Regions from separate parts of the Paenarthrobacter sp. NPDC089988 genome, predicted to be linked through region 1. Evidence: riboswitches for the same ligand, from Rfam matches in the RefSeq annotation. Region 1 holds a riboswitch; each other region holds the start of a gene.

Region 1 (4,273 bases):
GAAGGACGCGCTGACAGTGGGGACTATGCCCAAATGCTCCGTAGCAGAGAGCAGGTACGGGACCAGGGCCAGGGGGTCGTGCTTCGGCGCGAAGGACGCGTGGGCCAAGGACACCTCAGCCGTGCCGCCGTACGTATCCGGGACGGTGAGGGAATCCTCGATGATGAACAGGTCCAGCCCGGATCGCTCAAACGCCCTCACAGCCTCCTGGTACAGCGCGGGTTTCTTCCAGTCGTAGCCCAGGCCGTAGCCGGGAGTCCCCCAGCCCTGGACTCCGAATCCGTGGCCCACGAACCATCCAAAATGCAGCATGGGCTTGAGTGTAGAACTGCTGTGTCCGTTCACCGCGACCTGATTTCATGCGAAGTTACAGGGGGTCGTACTGCGTCAATTATGCTCCCGCGGCGTCACATTTTGGGGCCCTCCCCGGCCTTCCCCCGGCACGCCCCGTCCGGAATGATCTGTGTATGGGCGCCTCGGCCAACGTGCACTCAGCCATGAAGCGGCTCGGTGGTTTCCGGGCCCACAAGGGCTACAAACGCGAATGGATCCGCCACGATATCGTGGCGGGCGCGGCCCTGTTCGCGCTGTTGGTCCCCGCGGGCATGGCGTATGCGCAGGCAGCCGGGCTGCCGCCTGTCACCGGGCTCTATGCAACCGTCGTTCCCCTCCTCGTGTACGCCGTCGTGGGTCCTTCCCGCATCATGGTCCTCGGGCCCGACTCCGCCCTGGCGCCCCTTATCGCAGCGGCGGTGATCCCTTTGGCGGCCGGGAGCAGCGAAAGATCCGTGGCTCTGGCGGGACTTCTGGCGTTGCTGGTGGGAGCCATCATGTTGGCCGGCTCCGCAGTGAAACTGGGGACCATCACCGGCCTGCTCTCCAAGCCCATCCGGCTGGGGTACCTGAACGGGATCGCGCTGCTGGTGGCCCTCTCGCAGCTGCCGGCTTTCCTGGGGATAGAGGCCGACGGCGACATCTGGCAGAAGCTGGCACAGGTCACCTCCGCGGTAGTCACCGGAGGTGTCAACGTCCCCGCACTGCTGCTGGGGGTTGGTTCGCTGGCGCTCATTTGGATCCCGAAGCTCATGAAGTGGAAGGTGCCAGGGGTCTTGTTCGCCGTTGTGGGCTCATGCGTGGCTACGGCTGTGCTGGGCCTGGGTGGTGCCGTAAAGGTGGCCGGGGTCCTGCCGCAGGGAGTGCCGGCGCCCGCGCTGGTGGGCCTTGAATGGGCCGACGTCCTTATGCTGCTGCCGGCGGCGGCAGGCATTGCCCTCATGGCTTTTGCGGACACCGGCGTCCTGTCACAGTCGCTCGCAGCCAAGGAGGGCAAGCGGGTGTCCGGCAACAGGGAGATGGCAGCACTCGGAGCGGCCAATGCTGCCACCGGGCTGCTGGGCGGCTTTCCCATTTCCGGAAGTTCATCCAGGACCCCGGTAGCCGTGGATGCCGGCGCCAAGTCCCAGATGACCGGGGTGGTGGGCTCGGTGTTGGTACTGGCCTTTATGCTCCTGGCCCCGGGAGTCACCCAATACCTGCCCTCGGCGACGCTCGCCGCCGTCGTCATAGCGGCCGCCATAGCACTCGCGGATCCCTCCGGAGTCAAGCGGCTGCTTGTCCTAAGCCGCAGTGAGTCCGTGGTGATGCTCGCTGCGTTCCTGGGCGTCCTGACGCTGGGCGTCCTGCAGGGCATAGTGGTTGCGATCGCGTTGGCGTTGCTGGACTTCGTCCGCCGGGCGTGGGATCCGTACCGCGTGGAGCTCGGTGCCGAGAAAGGCCTTCCCGGCTACCACGACCTCGACCGGCACCCCGAAGGCCAGCGGATTCCGGGACTCCTCATCCTTCGCTTCGATGCTCCCCTTTTCTTTGGAAACGGCCAGGTACTGGCAACTTTCGTCCGGGAGGAACTCGGCGACGCACCCCAAGGCATCACCCACGTTGTCCTGGCGTCCGAACCCATCACCGGGATTGATACCACCGCCTTGGATGACCTTGTCACCTTGGATGAGTGGCTTGCGGTGAAGGGCGTCAACCTGGTCTTCGCCGAACTCAAGGGACCGGTCAAGGACAAACTCCTGCGCCTCGGCTCTGCGGCGCGGTTCACACCGGACCATTTCTTTCCCACCATCGGCGCTGCGGTCCGCTCGCTGCGGAGCGGGTGAGCCACGCCGGTTACGCAACATGACGACGGCGGCATCGTCACCAAATGCGGGGCCATGGCTGTGGATGTTACGTTTTTCTTGAGTAATGAGCACCAGCGTTAAGCCCTGACTTGCTGGTCGGCAACCCTCTCCCGCGGCGGGGTGCCTCAGGTGACTACTCGGCGTATTCGACACTTCGAACTGCAAGCGTGACTGAGGAGCACCACGAATGCCTGAAACTACTGAAGAAAAACTCTCGTACCGCCTGATCACAGGCCCCGACACCCGTGAATTCTGCGAACGGATCAGCAATGCCCTGGCTGAGGGCTACGTCCTGCACGGAAATCCCGCAGCGACGTTCAATGGCACTGACGTGATCGTTGCACAGGCCGTCATTTTGCCCGCTGCAGTGGCCAGTGCGGACGCGGCCGTGGCGAGCGCCGTGGACGAGTTGGACAACTACGAGGACGAGGAAGCATTCGAGGGCCACGCATGAGCTACGCAGGTGACCTGACCCCGCAGGACGCATGGGCAAAACTTGAAGACGGCGCCATCCTGGTGGACGTGCGCACCGAGGGCGAATGGGCCCACATCGGCATCCCGGACACCAAGGCCACGGAAAACGATCCCTTGTTCATCCAGTGGAACCTCGCCGGTGGCATCCCGAACTCGCGGTTCCTCGAGGACCTGCTGCAGCAGGCCCCAGAGGGCGACGGCGTGGAGCTCGTTTTCATCTGCCGCTCGGGCCAGCGCTCCATCTCAGCCGCGATCGCCGCCACCCAGGCCGGTTTCACTGCCTACAACGTCCTTGAAGGCTTCGAAGGCGAACCCGACCGTTACGGCGAACGAACCGTGAACGGCTGGAAGAACCGTGGCCTGCCTACGAACCTGGGGAACGACTAAAAGTGACTTTCAATCCTGACGCCGCCGGCTGGAGCCCAGACACCCAGGCCGTCCGCGGTGGCCTTGACCGTACCAACTTCCAGGAAACCGCAGAGCCGGTTTTCCTGAACTCCGGCTTCGTGTACGAATCCGCCGCGGCCGCCGAACGCGCCTTCACGGGCGAAGACGAGCGCTTCGTCTACTCGCGCTACGGCAACCCGACCGTGGCCACCTTCCAGGAGCGTTTGCGCCTCCTCGAAGGCACCGAAGCTTGCTTTGCGACGGCGTCCGGCATGTCCGCGGTCTTCACGGCCCTGGGTGCCCTGCTGGGTGCCGGCGACCGTGTGGTTGCCGCCCGCTCGCTGTTCGGCTCCTGCTTTGTGATCCTCAACGAGATCCTGCCACGCTGGGGTGTGGAGACCGTCTTCGTGGACGGTCCGGACCTGGACCAGTGGCGCGCTGCGCTCTCTGAACCCACAACCGCCGTCTTCTTCGAATCCCCGTCCAACCCGATGCAGGAGATCGTGGACATCGCGGCCGTCAGCGAACTGGCCCATGCCGCGGGGGCGACTGTCGTCGTCGACAATGTCTTCGCCACTCCCCTGTTGCAGCGCTGCGGCGACCTGGGCGCGGACGTTATCGTCTACTCCGGCACCAAACACATCGACGGCCAGGGGCGCGTCATGGGCGGGGCGATCCTGGGCACCAAGGAATACATCGACGGCCCCGTCAAGCAGCTCATGCGCCACACCGGGCCTTCCCTTTCCTCGTTCAACGCGTGGGTGCTCACCAAGGGCCTGGAGACCATCGGCCTGCGCGTGAACCACAGCTCGGCTTCCGCGCTGAAGATCGCCGAGTGGCTTGAGCAGCAGCCGGCCATCAGCTGGGTCAAGTACCCGCTGCTGAAGTCGCACCCGCAGTACGAGCTCGCCACCAAGCAGATGAAGGCCGGCGGAACCGTGCTCACGTTCGAGCTCTCTCCGTCCGGTGGCCGCACAGCCAAGGAAGCTGCATTCGCGCTCCTGGACGGGCTGGGCGTCATCGACATCTCCAACAACCTGGGCGACTCCAAGTCCCTCATCACCCACCCGGCCACCACCACGCACCGCGCCATGGGACCGGAGGGTCGCGCAGCGATCGGGTTGAGCGATGGTGTGGTCCGGTTGTCCGTAGGCCTTGAGGACGTGGACGATCTCATCCTGGATCTGGAGAAGGCCCTCAAACAGGTCTAACCTTCATGGACCGGCGAACCC
Region 2 (4,273 bases), on a different contig from region 1:
GAGGTGGTCGCTGGCGCAACGGACACCCGAAGCTTCCGCTGCGGACGTGGAGGAACTCGTGGCGGACGGCACCATCCTGCGGACCCACATCCTCAGACCCACCTGGCATTTTGTGCACCGGGACGATCTCGGCTGGCTGATGGCGTTGTCCGCAGACCGGTTGCACCAGGGAAACAAGGGAATGTACCGGCAGACCGGAGTGGACGAAGCCTCAGCCGCCCGCAGCGGAATCATCCTGGCCGGGGCGGTGTCCGGCGGGGCGCACAAGACACGCGAGGAACTCTCCGCGGTCCTGGAGGAAGCGGGCTTCCCGGGCAAGGGACTTGGCTTCGTGTACCACCTCATGCACGCAGAGATCAGCCGGATCCTGGTCAGCGGAACGCCCGTCCGTTCCTCCGGGGGTACCCTCAAGCAGACGTACGCGCTGTTCGGGGAACGGGTACCTAAGCCTGGACCTGACGCTTTGGACGCCGATGGACGGGACCAGGCGCTGGGCCAGTTGGCCTTGCGGTACTTCACCAGCCGTGGCCCGGCCACTGTCAAGGATTGCTCGGCGTGGTCCGGCCTGACAATGAAGGACGTGAAGCGCGGCCTGGACGTAGCATACGACGTGTCCCCGGGGTCCCTGGCCGCACTCGGGATCGACGGGCTGGACTTCTACCTGGCAGCGGAGGATGTTACCGGCATGGAACCGTCCCGGGCGGCTGGCGCAGGTCCGGAGGCTGGCTCAGGTCCGGACGCGGCACTCCCCCGGGTGGACCTCATCCAGTGCTACGACGAGTACGTCATGGGCTACTCCCAGTCCCGGCACTACCTCGGCGGCGTGGCACCCTACTTCCCGGAAAACGGCGGCCCCATGCACGTAGTCCTGCTGGATGGCAGGCTGGCCGGCTGGTGGCGGCACGGATTCGCCGGCAACACCTGCGAACTCGACGTGCGGATGAACCAGCCCGCCACGCCCGCCGTCCAGCGGGCCCTCGAGGCGGAAGTGGACCGGTACGGCAGGTTCCTGGGCATGGAAGCCCGGCTGGCCTGACGGCAATGCCCGTTGGACAGCCGGCCCAGTGCCCGGCCTAGGCGAAGAAGGACTCCCGCAACTGCGCCGAGAGCTGCCCGATCTCCGTGAGGAAGCCGTCGTGGCCGATCGGTGCCTCGATAACATGCACCGGAACGTCACCCGGCAGCGCCGCCGCAAGTTCGCGGGACTGCGCCGGGAAGTACAGCCGGTCCGTGTCCACCGCTGCGATGAAGAACTCGGCCGTGGTGCGCTCCAGCGCTTCCTCCAAAGAGCCGCGCCCCCGGGTGACATCGTGGCTCATGAGGGCCTCGGTGATGGCGATGTAGCTGTTGGCGTCGAAGCGGCGCACCAGCTTGGTCCCCTGGTGGTCGAGGTAGCTTTCCACCTGGTAGCGACCACGCTTCCCCAGGATGGCGGCGGCGAGCGGAGTTTCCTGGTGCTGCGCTTCGCGGCCGAAACGGACATCCAGTTCCAGGGCCGAACGGTAGGTGATGTGGGCGATCCTCCGGGCCAGGGCGAGGCCGGCCTCGGGCGCGGCACCCTGGTAGTAGTCGCCGTCGTTGAAGTTGGGGTCCTGGCGGATGGCGAGCGTCTGCGACTGGGCGAAGGCGATCTGTTCCGCGGTGCTGTAGGCACCCACGGACACCACCGCACAACGCTTGACCCTGTCCGGGAACGTGACGGCCCATTCGAGCGCACGGGCACCTCCCATGGAACCGCCCAGGACGGAGTGCCAGGCACGGATTCCCAAGGCGTCCGCGAGGCGGGACTCGGCCTCGGTAGTGTCACGCAGGGTGACCAGCGGGAAGCGGGAACCCCACGGCCGTCCATCGGGCGCGGCCGAGGAGGGCCCCGTGCTGCCGTAGCAACCACCCACGATGTTGATGGAGATGACGAAGAACCGGTTGGTATCGATCGTGGCGCCGGGCCCAACCAGTTGTTCCCACCAGCCATCCTCGTCCGTGGCACCACGGGCAACGTGGGTGCTACCGGTCAGGGCATGCTCCACCAGCACGGCGTTCGAGGCATCGGCGTTCAGTTGGCCCCATGTTTCGTAGGCCAGCACAACATCGGGAAGGAAACCGCCGGCTTCGAGTTCCAGCGGGCCCACGTGGGCAAACTTGACGGTTCCGTCTGCTTCCTCGGATGTGGGAAGGGCTGTAGCAGTAATGGTCATTCCTTTGACACCTAACCTCGCGCTTGCCCACCGCCTTTCGTGCGGCAGGCCAGGTCCTCACCCGGGGCACCCCACCGCGGAGGAGGGTTGCCGGCCAGCAAGCCGGGGCTGTCACTGGCACTCATGACCTAATACGTAAGAGTCTAGGAAGAACACAGCCGTTCTGGCGAAGAATGTGACAGCTGTGTGACGGTTTGGGGCATCTTCGTTCATTAAAGAGCACTCGGGGGCGCCGCCCGGCGAATAATCGACAGCCGGGCAGCGCCACCGCATGTCACAGCAGTTCCGGCGTCAGGCGCCCTTGGCTGCGCGGAAACCGGATTCGAGGTCGGCGATGATGTCATCAACGTGCTCGATGCCCACCGCGAGCCGGACCAGTCCCGGAGTAACGCCGGCTACAGCCTGCTGCTCCACGGTCAGCTGGCTGTGGGTGGTGGACGCGGGGTGAATCACCAGGGACCGGATATCGCCGATGTTGGCCACATGCGAGTGCAGTTCCAGGGCGTCCACGAACCGCTTGCCCGCTTCCACGCCGCCCCTGATGGTGAACGCGACAACCGCACCGGTACCACGGGGGCCATACTTGCGGCCACGCTCAAACCAGGGGCTGGACGGCAGCCCCGCAAAGGCGACGGATTCGACGTCGTCATGGGCTTCCAGCCATTCGGCCACTTTGGTGGCGTTCGCGACGTGACGCTCCACGCGCAGGCTCAGGGTTTCCAGGCCTTGGGCAATGAGGAAGGCATTGAAGGGCGAAACCGCCGAGCCGAGGTCGCGCAGCAACTGGACGCGGGCCTTCAGGATGTAGGAAAGGTTGGCGCCGAGAGCGCCGTCCTTGCCAAGGTCGCGGGCGTAGACCAGGCCGTTGTAGCTGGGGTCCGGGGTGTTGAAATTGGGGAAGCGTTCCGGATCCTTGCCGAAATCGAAGTTTCCGGAGTCCACAATGACGCCGGCAATCGCCGCGCCGTGCCCGCCCAGGTACTTGGTGGCCGAATGGACCACGATGTCCGCGCCCCATTCGATGGGACGGATAAGGTACGGCGTCGAGAGCGTGTTGTCCACGATCAGCGGAACGCCGGCTTCATGGGCCACCTTCGCGATGCCCTCGATGTCCAGGACGTCCTGGCGCGGGTTGGAAACCACCTCGCCGAAGAACAGCTTGGTGTTCGGCTGGACGGCGTTGCGCCACTGCTCGAGGCTGTCCGGGTCCTCGACGAAAGTCACGGAGATCCCGAACTTCTTCAGGGTGTGGGCCAGCAGGTTGTAGGTCCCGCCGTAAAGACTGGGGCTGGCCACCACATGGTCGCCGGCCTCGGCGATGTTGAGGATGGCGAAGGTTTCCGCGGCCTGCCCGGAGCTGAGGAGCAGGGCGCCCAGGCCACCCTCGAGGCTGGCGATCCGCTGCTCCACGGCATCCTGGGTGGGGTTGCCAATGCGGGTGTAGATCGGGGCAAGCTCAGCCAGGGCGAAACGGTTGGCGGCGCTCTCGGCGCTGGGGAACACAAAGGACGTGGTCTGGTAGATCGGAAGCGACCTGGCTCCGGTGGCGGAATCGGGTTCCTGGCCTGCGTGGATCTGGCGGGTTTCGAAAGACCATCCTTGGGACATTGCGTTCTCCTCTTCGTGGCGCACGGGTTTGCGGTGGACAGTGGGTGCTTGGAACTGCGGCCAGTCTAGGAAGGCTCCGCGGCATTGCACAGCTTTGTGACGAAGACAGTATTTTTCGGTCCTCGGGCGTCATTCCGGCGTCCCGCCACGACCCCCGCCATTGCCCTTCCATAACATCCCACCTTGGTTAGGCTTGACTTAGCTGAGACCCGAATCACAAAGTGCCAAGATGAAGCCATGCGCATGGATCACGTCTCTTACGCTTGTGAACGAGATGGCCTTCTGGCCACGACAGAACGAATTTCCGCAGCATTGGGAGTGGACGCAGTCCGGGGCGGAGTGCACCCGCGCTTCGGTACCCGGAACATGATCATTCCCCTCGCGGACAACAAATACCTTGAAGTGGTGGAGGTCCTGGACCACCCCGCTTCGGATAAGGCACCCTTCGGCCAGGCAGTCCGGGCACGCTC
Region 3 (4,273 bases), on a different contig from region 1:
AGCAATGCTGGGCCGGACCCCGGCGGAGGCCTCATCGGGCGGGGCCACGAACTGACCATGGGCCGCGACGCACGCTCCTGGGACGAATCGGACGTACGGATCCGGCCCAACAAGAAGGGTTCACGCCCCCGCACCAAGGACCGGCCGAGCCACGACGACGCCGTGATCGGCAGGATCATCACGGTGGACCGCGGCCGCTATACCGCCGTGGTTGGTGAGGACACCGACAATGAGCGGGTGGTCATTGCCGCACGGGCCCGCGAACTGCGCCGGAACCCGGTGGTCCCGGGTGATTTCGTGGCACTCGTGGGTGATGTTTCCGGTGGCCCGGATACCCTCGCACGGCTGGTCCGCGTCGAGGAACGCCGGACGCTCCTGCGCCGCAGTGCGGACGACACCGATCCGATCGAGCGCGTCGTGGTGGCCAACGCGGACCAATTGGTGGTGGTGGTGGCTGCAGCGAACCCGGAGCCCCGCACCGGCTTCATCGACCGCGCACTGGTAGCGGCCTACGACGCCGGCATCGAGCCGCTGCTCCTCGTCACCAAGGCGGACGTCAAGGATCCTGCCGAACTGCTGGCCACTTACCTCAGCCTCGATTTTCCGGTCATCATCAGCCGCACGGCGGATTCGCAGGCCTCCGGCATCGACGCGCGTTCAGATGACGGGCTCTCCGCCCGTTTGGACAGCGACGCCGTCTCCCGCCTGCGTTCCCACCTCGACGGCAAGGTAACCGTCATGCTGGGGCACTCGGGCGTCGGCAAGTCCACCATGGTCAATGCCCTCACAGGTGCCGAACGGGCAACCGGCGGGGTTAATGCCGTCACCGGGCGCGGACGCCACACCTCGTCCTCTGCCTTGGCCCTCAAACTGGCGGACGCTCCTTCCGGTAGTTGGATCATCGACACCCCGGGCATCCGTTCGTTCGGCCTTGCCCACGTGGATGCGGACCGCATCCTGCATTCCTTCCCCGACCTGGAGCCCGGCACGGAAGCCTGCGACCGCGGCTGCAAGCATGACGCAAGTGCAGTGAACTGTGGGCTGGACGAGTGGGTCAAGCAAGGCAACGCCGGCCCGTCCGGTGTTGCCCGGCTGGCTTCGCTCAGGCGACTGCTCGGTGCCGACCCCCGCCTGGAAGCCAAGGAAACCAAGGAATTGGGCACCGTCAACTGAGGGTCGGAGCCTCACCTCCCCCGGCGCGTGAACGATCCACGATAGTTTGGTGGCATGACCCAACCCGTTTCCAGCTACAACGATGACTTGCGATTGGCCCACGTCCTGGCCGATTCCGTGGACGCCCAGACCATGGACCGGTTCAAGGCCCTGGACCTGCAGATCGAAACCAAACCCGACCTGACGCCGGTCACGGATGCGGACAAGGCCGCAGAGGAAGCCATCCGCGGACAGTTGTCGCGTTCACGCCCCCGCGATGCCGTCCTCGGCGAGGAATTCGGGAGCAGCGGCCACGGTTCACGGCGCTGGGTCATCGACCCCATCGATGGCACCAAGAATTTTGTCAGGGGCGTCCCGGTGTGGGCAACCCTCATCGCCCTGATCGACGAAGGCGAACCCGTGGTTGGCGTGGTCAGCGCACCAGCCTTGGGCAAGCGCTGGTGGGCGGCCAAAAGCATGGGCGCCTACATGGGTCGCTCGTTGGCCTCGGCCACCCGACTGAAGGTTTCCAACGTTTCCACGCTCGCGGACGCGTCGATGTCCTACTCAAGCCTGTCCGGATGGAAGGAACGCGGCAACCTTGACGAGTTCCTCGGCCTCACCGAGGACATTTGGCGTACGCGCGCCTACGGGGACTTCTGGTCCTACTGCCTGGTGGCCGAAGGCGCCGTGGACATCGCCTGCGAACCCGAACTGAACCTCTATGACATGGCGGCGCTCGTGCCTATCGTCACGGAGGCCGGCGGCCGGTTCACCTCCCTGGAAGGCGAAGATGGCCCGTTCGGCGGCAACGCGCTGGCAACGAATTCGATCCTGCACTCCGAGGTCCTGAAACGCCTCAACCCGGGAATCGACGACCTCCTCTGAATTATCGACGGCGGAAGCCTCCCCTGGGAGGCGTCCGCCGCACTTTATTCGCCAAATCTGCCATTTCCGCATCCTGCGTAACAATGCGCTTAACAAAGTGGACGGCTTTGTGTCCGGCATGCAGGGTGCCTTAATGTCTTCTTACAGGTCACGAGTGCCAGCGCTAAACCCCGGTTTGCTGGCCGGCAACCCTCCATTCGCGGTGGGGTGCCCCGGGTGACGACCAGGCCGGTCCGGAACGGATACGGCAAGCGCGGATCCCCCGCAAGGGGGTCCCTCTTGAGTGAGGTCCCATGAGCACTGTTGCGTTCGATTCCACCGTCCTTCCCACAGTCACGCAGGAAGCCGCGGCCGGCAGGCCCCTTGCTGCCGTCACCGGCGCGGAACTGCAGGCACCACTGATCCAGGGCGGTCACGTCCGCTACGCCAACCTGGACTACGGCGCTTCCGCGCCGGCGTTGACCATCGTGTCCGCGTACCTGAATGAGGTCCTGCCGTACTACGCGAGCGTGCACCGCGGCGCCGGATTCGCTTCCCAAATCAGCACGTCGGTCTATGAAAACTCCCGCGACATCGTGCGCGACTTCGTAGGCGGCCGCCCGGATGACTCCGTCATCTTTACCCGTAACACCACCGACTCCCTGAACCTGCTGGCCGGCTGCCTTCCGCAGATCGACGGTACGCCAACCGGCGAAGTCCTGTACCTGGACATCGAACACCACGCCAACCTGCTGCCGTGGCAAGGCGTGCCCCACCGCAGCGTCGTCGCTGCCTCCACATTGGCGGCCACCGTCGCCAACCTGCGCCATGAGCTGAGCCAGGGCGGAGTTTCCCTGCTCGCCGTCACGGGGGCGTCCAACGTCACCGGTGAAATCCTTCCCATTGCGGAATTGGCTGCACTGGCCCACGAATTCGGTGCCCGCATCGTGGTGGACGCTGCCCAGCTCGCTCCGCACCGCCGGATCAACATCGCCGAAGCGGACGTGGACTACGTGGTCTTCTCCGGCCACAAGCTGTACGCTCCCTTTGGTGCCGGCGTAGTGGTAGGCCGCCCCGATTGGCTCGACGCCGGAACGCCGCACCTTGCCGGCGGTGGCGCAGTCCGTGAAGCCCGTCTGGACTCCGTCAGCTGGGCTACGGGTCCGGCCCGCCATGAAGGTGGATCCCCCAACGTCCTCGGTGCCGCCACCCTGGCCCGGGCCACGCAGGTCCTGGCCGGCCTTGACCAGCAGGCCTGGCACGACCACGAGGCCGCCATCCGCTCCTACCTTGTGGAGGGCCTGCAGTCCATCGACGGGGTCACCGTCCACCAGATCTTCAGCGATTCCACGGACACCATCGGCGTGGTCAACTTCTCGGTGGAGGGATTCGACGCCGGCCTCGTGGCCGCCTACCTGTCTGCGGAACACGGAGTGGGCCTTCGTGATGGCCGGTTCTGCGCACACCCGCTCCTCAAGCGCCTCGGACTGCCGTCCGGATCCCTGCGTGCCAGCTTCGGTGTGGGCTCCCGCCTGGAGGACGCTGCCCGGCTGCTCAAGGGCATCCAGGAGCTGAAGGGCACCGGGCTGGGCTGGGACTACGTGGTGGACGAGGGCCGCTGGGTTCCCGCGAACGACCACCGCAGCTATCCCGAATGGGCCCCCAACACTCCCGGTACCGCGGGCGCTGCTCCCTGCATCGTGGACTGACCGCACTTTGCCTGAACCGGCCAGCCCTGCCTTGCTGTAAATTCGTAGGGTATTTCCGGCGTTCGCGGTAAAGGAGTCTGTACAGAGCCATGCGGTCCCAAGGCCCTTCAAGCGGTTCGCATCCACCAGGCGGGCCCAAGCTGCACGCGGTCCGGCGCAATGAACTGGGGCAGAGCTTCCAGGATGGCGGCGAGCACTACCATTCGGTGCGTCCCGGCTACCCCGCAGACTCCGTGGATTGGCTTCTCCCTGCAGGCGCGCAGTCCGCAGCCGACATCGGCGCTGGTACGGGGAAATTCACGGCGCTGCTCGTAGACCGCGGCCTTGAGGTTGCCGCCGTCGATCCTTCCACGGACATGCTGGCGCAGCTGCGCCTGTCGTGCCCCCAAGTCCATGCGTTGGAGGGTACCGCCGAGGCGAGCGGACTGGCGGACTCAGCTTTCGACGTCGTCAGTGTTGCCCAAGCCTGGCATTGGTGCGATCCCGTCAAAGCCAGCACGGAACTCGCCCGGGTGCTCCGTCCGCATGGCGTCCTGGGCCTGATC

The links. A riboswitch is a leader RNA that binds a small molecule or an ion and turns the genes downstream of it on or off. The one in region 1 is predicted to bind S-adenosylmethionine.
Region 2: linked by a shared signal. The riboswitch ahead of ACIPV6_RS13760 (homoserine O-acetyltransferase) and the one ahead of ACIPV6_RS12600 (DUF1737 domain-containing protein) in region 1 are both predicted to bind S-adenosylmethionine.
Region 3: linked by a shared signal. The riboswitch ahead of ACIPV6_RS05190 (aminotransferase class V-fold PLP-dependent enzyme) and the one ahead of ACIPV6_RS12600 (DUF1737 domain-containing protein) in region 1 are both predicted to bind S-adenosylmethionine.

Annotation. Positions count from the first base shown of each region.
Region 1 is NZ_JBIVGD010000009.1:126,567-130,839, forward strand. It holds gene ACIPV6_RS12590 (NtaA/DmoA family FMN-dependent monooxygenase) at 1-345, opposite strand, end outside; gene ACIPV6_RS12595 (SulP family inorganic anion transporter) at 468-2,159, shown strand; SAM riboswitch class IV at 2,241-2,354, shown strand; gene ACIPV6_RS12600 (DUF1737 domain-containing protein) at 2,368-2,634, shown strand; gene ACIPV6_RS12605 (rhodanese-like domain-containing protein) at 2,631-3,041, shown strand; gene ACIPV6_RS12610 (O-succinylhomoserine sulfhydrylase) at 3,044-4,252, shown strand.
Region 2 is NZ_JBIVGD010000010.1:170,469-174,741, forward strand. It holds gene ACIPV6_RS13755 (winged helix DNA-binding domain-containing protein) at 1-1,036, shown strand, start outside; gene ACIPV6_RS13760 (homoserine O-acetyltransferase) at 1,074-2,195, opposite strand; SAM riboswitch class IV at 2,210-2,324, opposite strand; gene ACIPV6_RS13765 (bifunctional o-acetylhomoserine/o-acetylserine sulfhydrylase) at 2,487-3,827, opposite strand; gene ACIPV6_RS13770 (VOC family protein) at 4,041-4,273, shown strand, end outside.
Region 3 is NZ_JBIVGD010000002.1:413,255-417,527, reverse strand. It holds gene aroA (3-phosphoshikimate 1-carboxyvinyltransferase) at 1-55, shown strand, start outside; gene ACIPV6_RS05200 (ribosome small subunit-dependent GTPase A) at 58-1,173, shown strand; gene hisN (histidinol-phosphatase) at 1,228-2,040, shown strand; SAM riboswitch class IV at 2,187-2,300, shown strand; gene ACIPV6_RS05190 (aminotransferase class V-fold PLP-dependent enzyme) at 2,334-3,728, shown strand; gene ACIPV6_RS05185 (class I SAM-dependent methyltransferase) at 3,818-4,273, shown strand, end outside.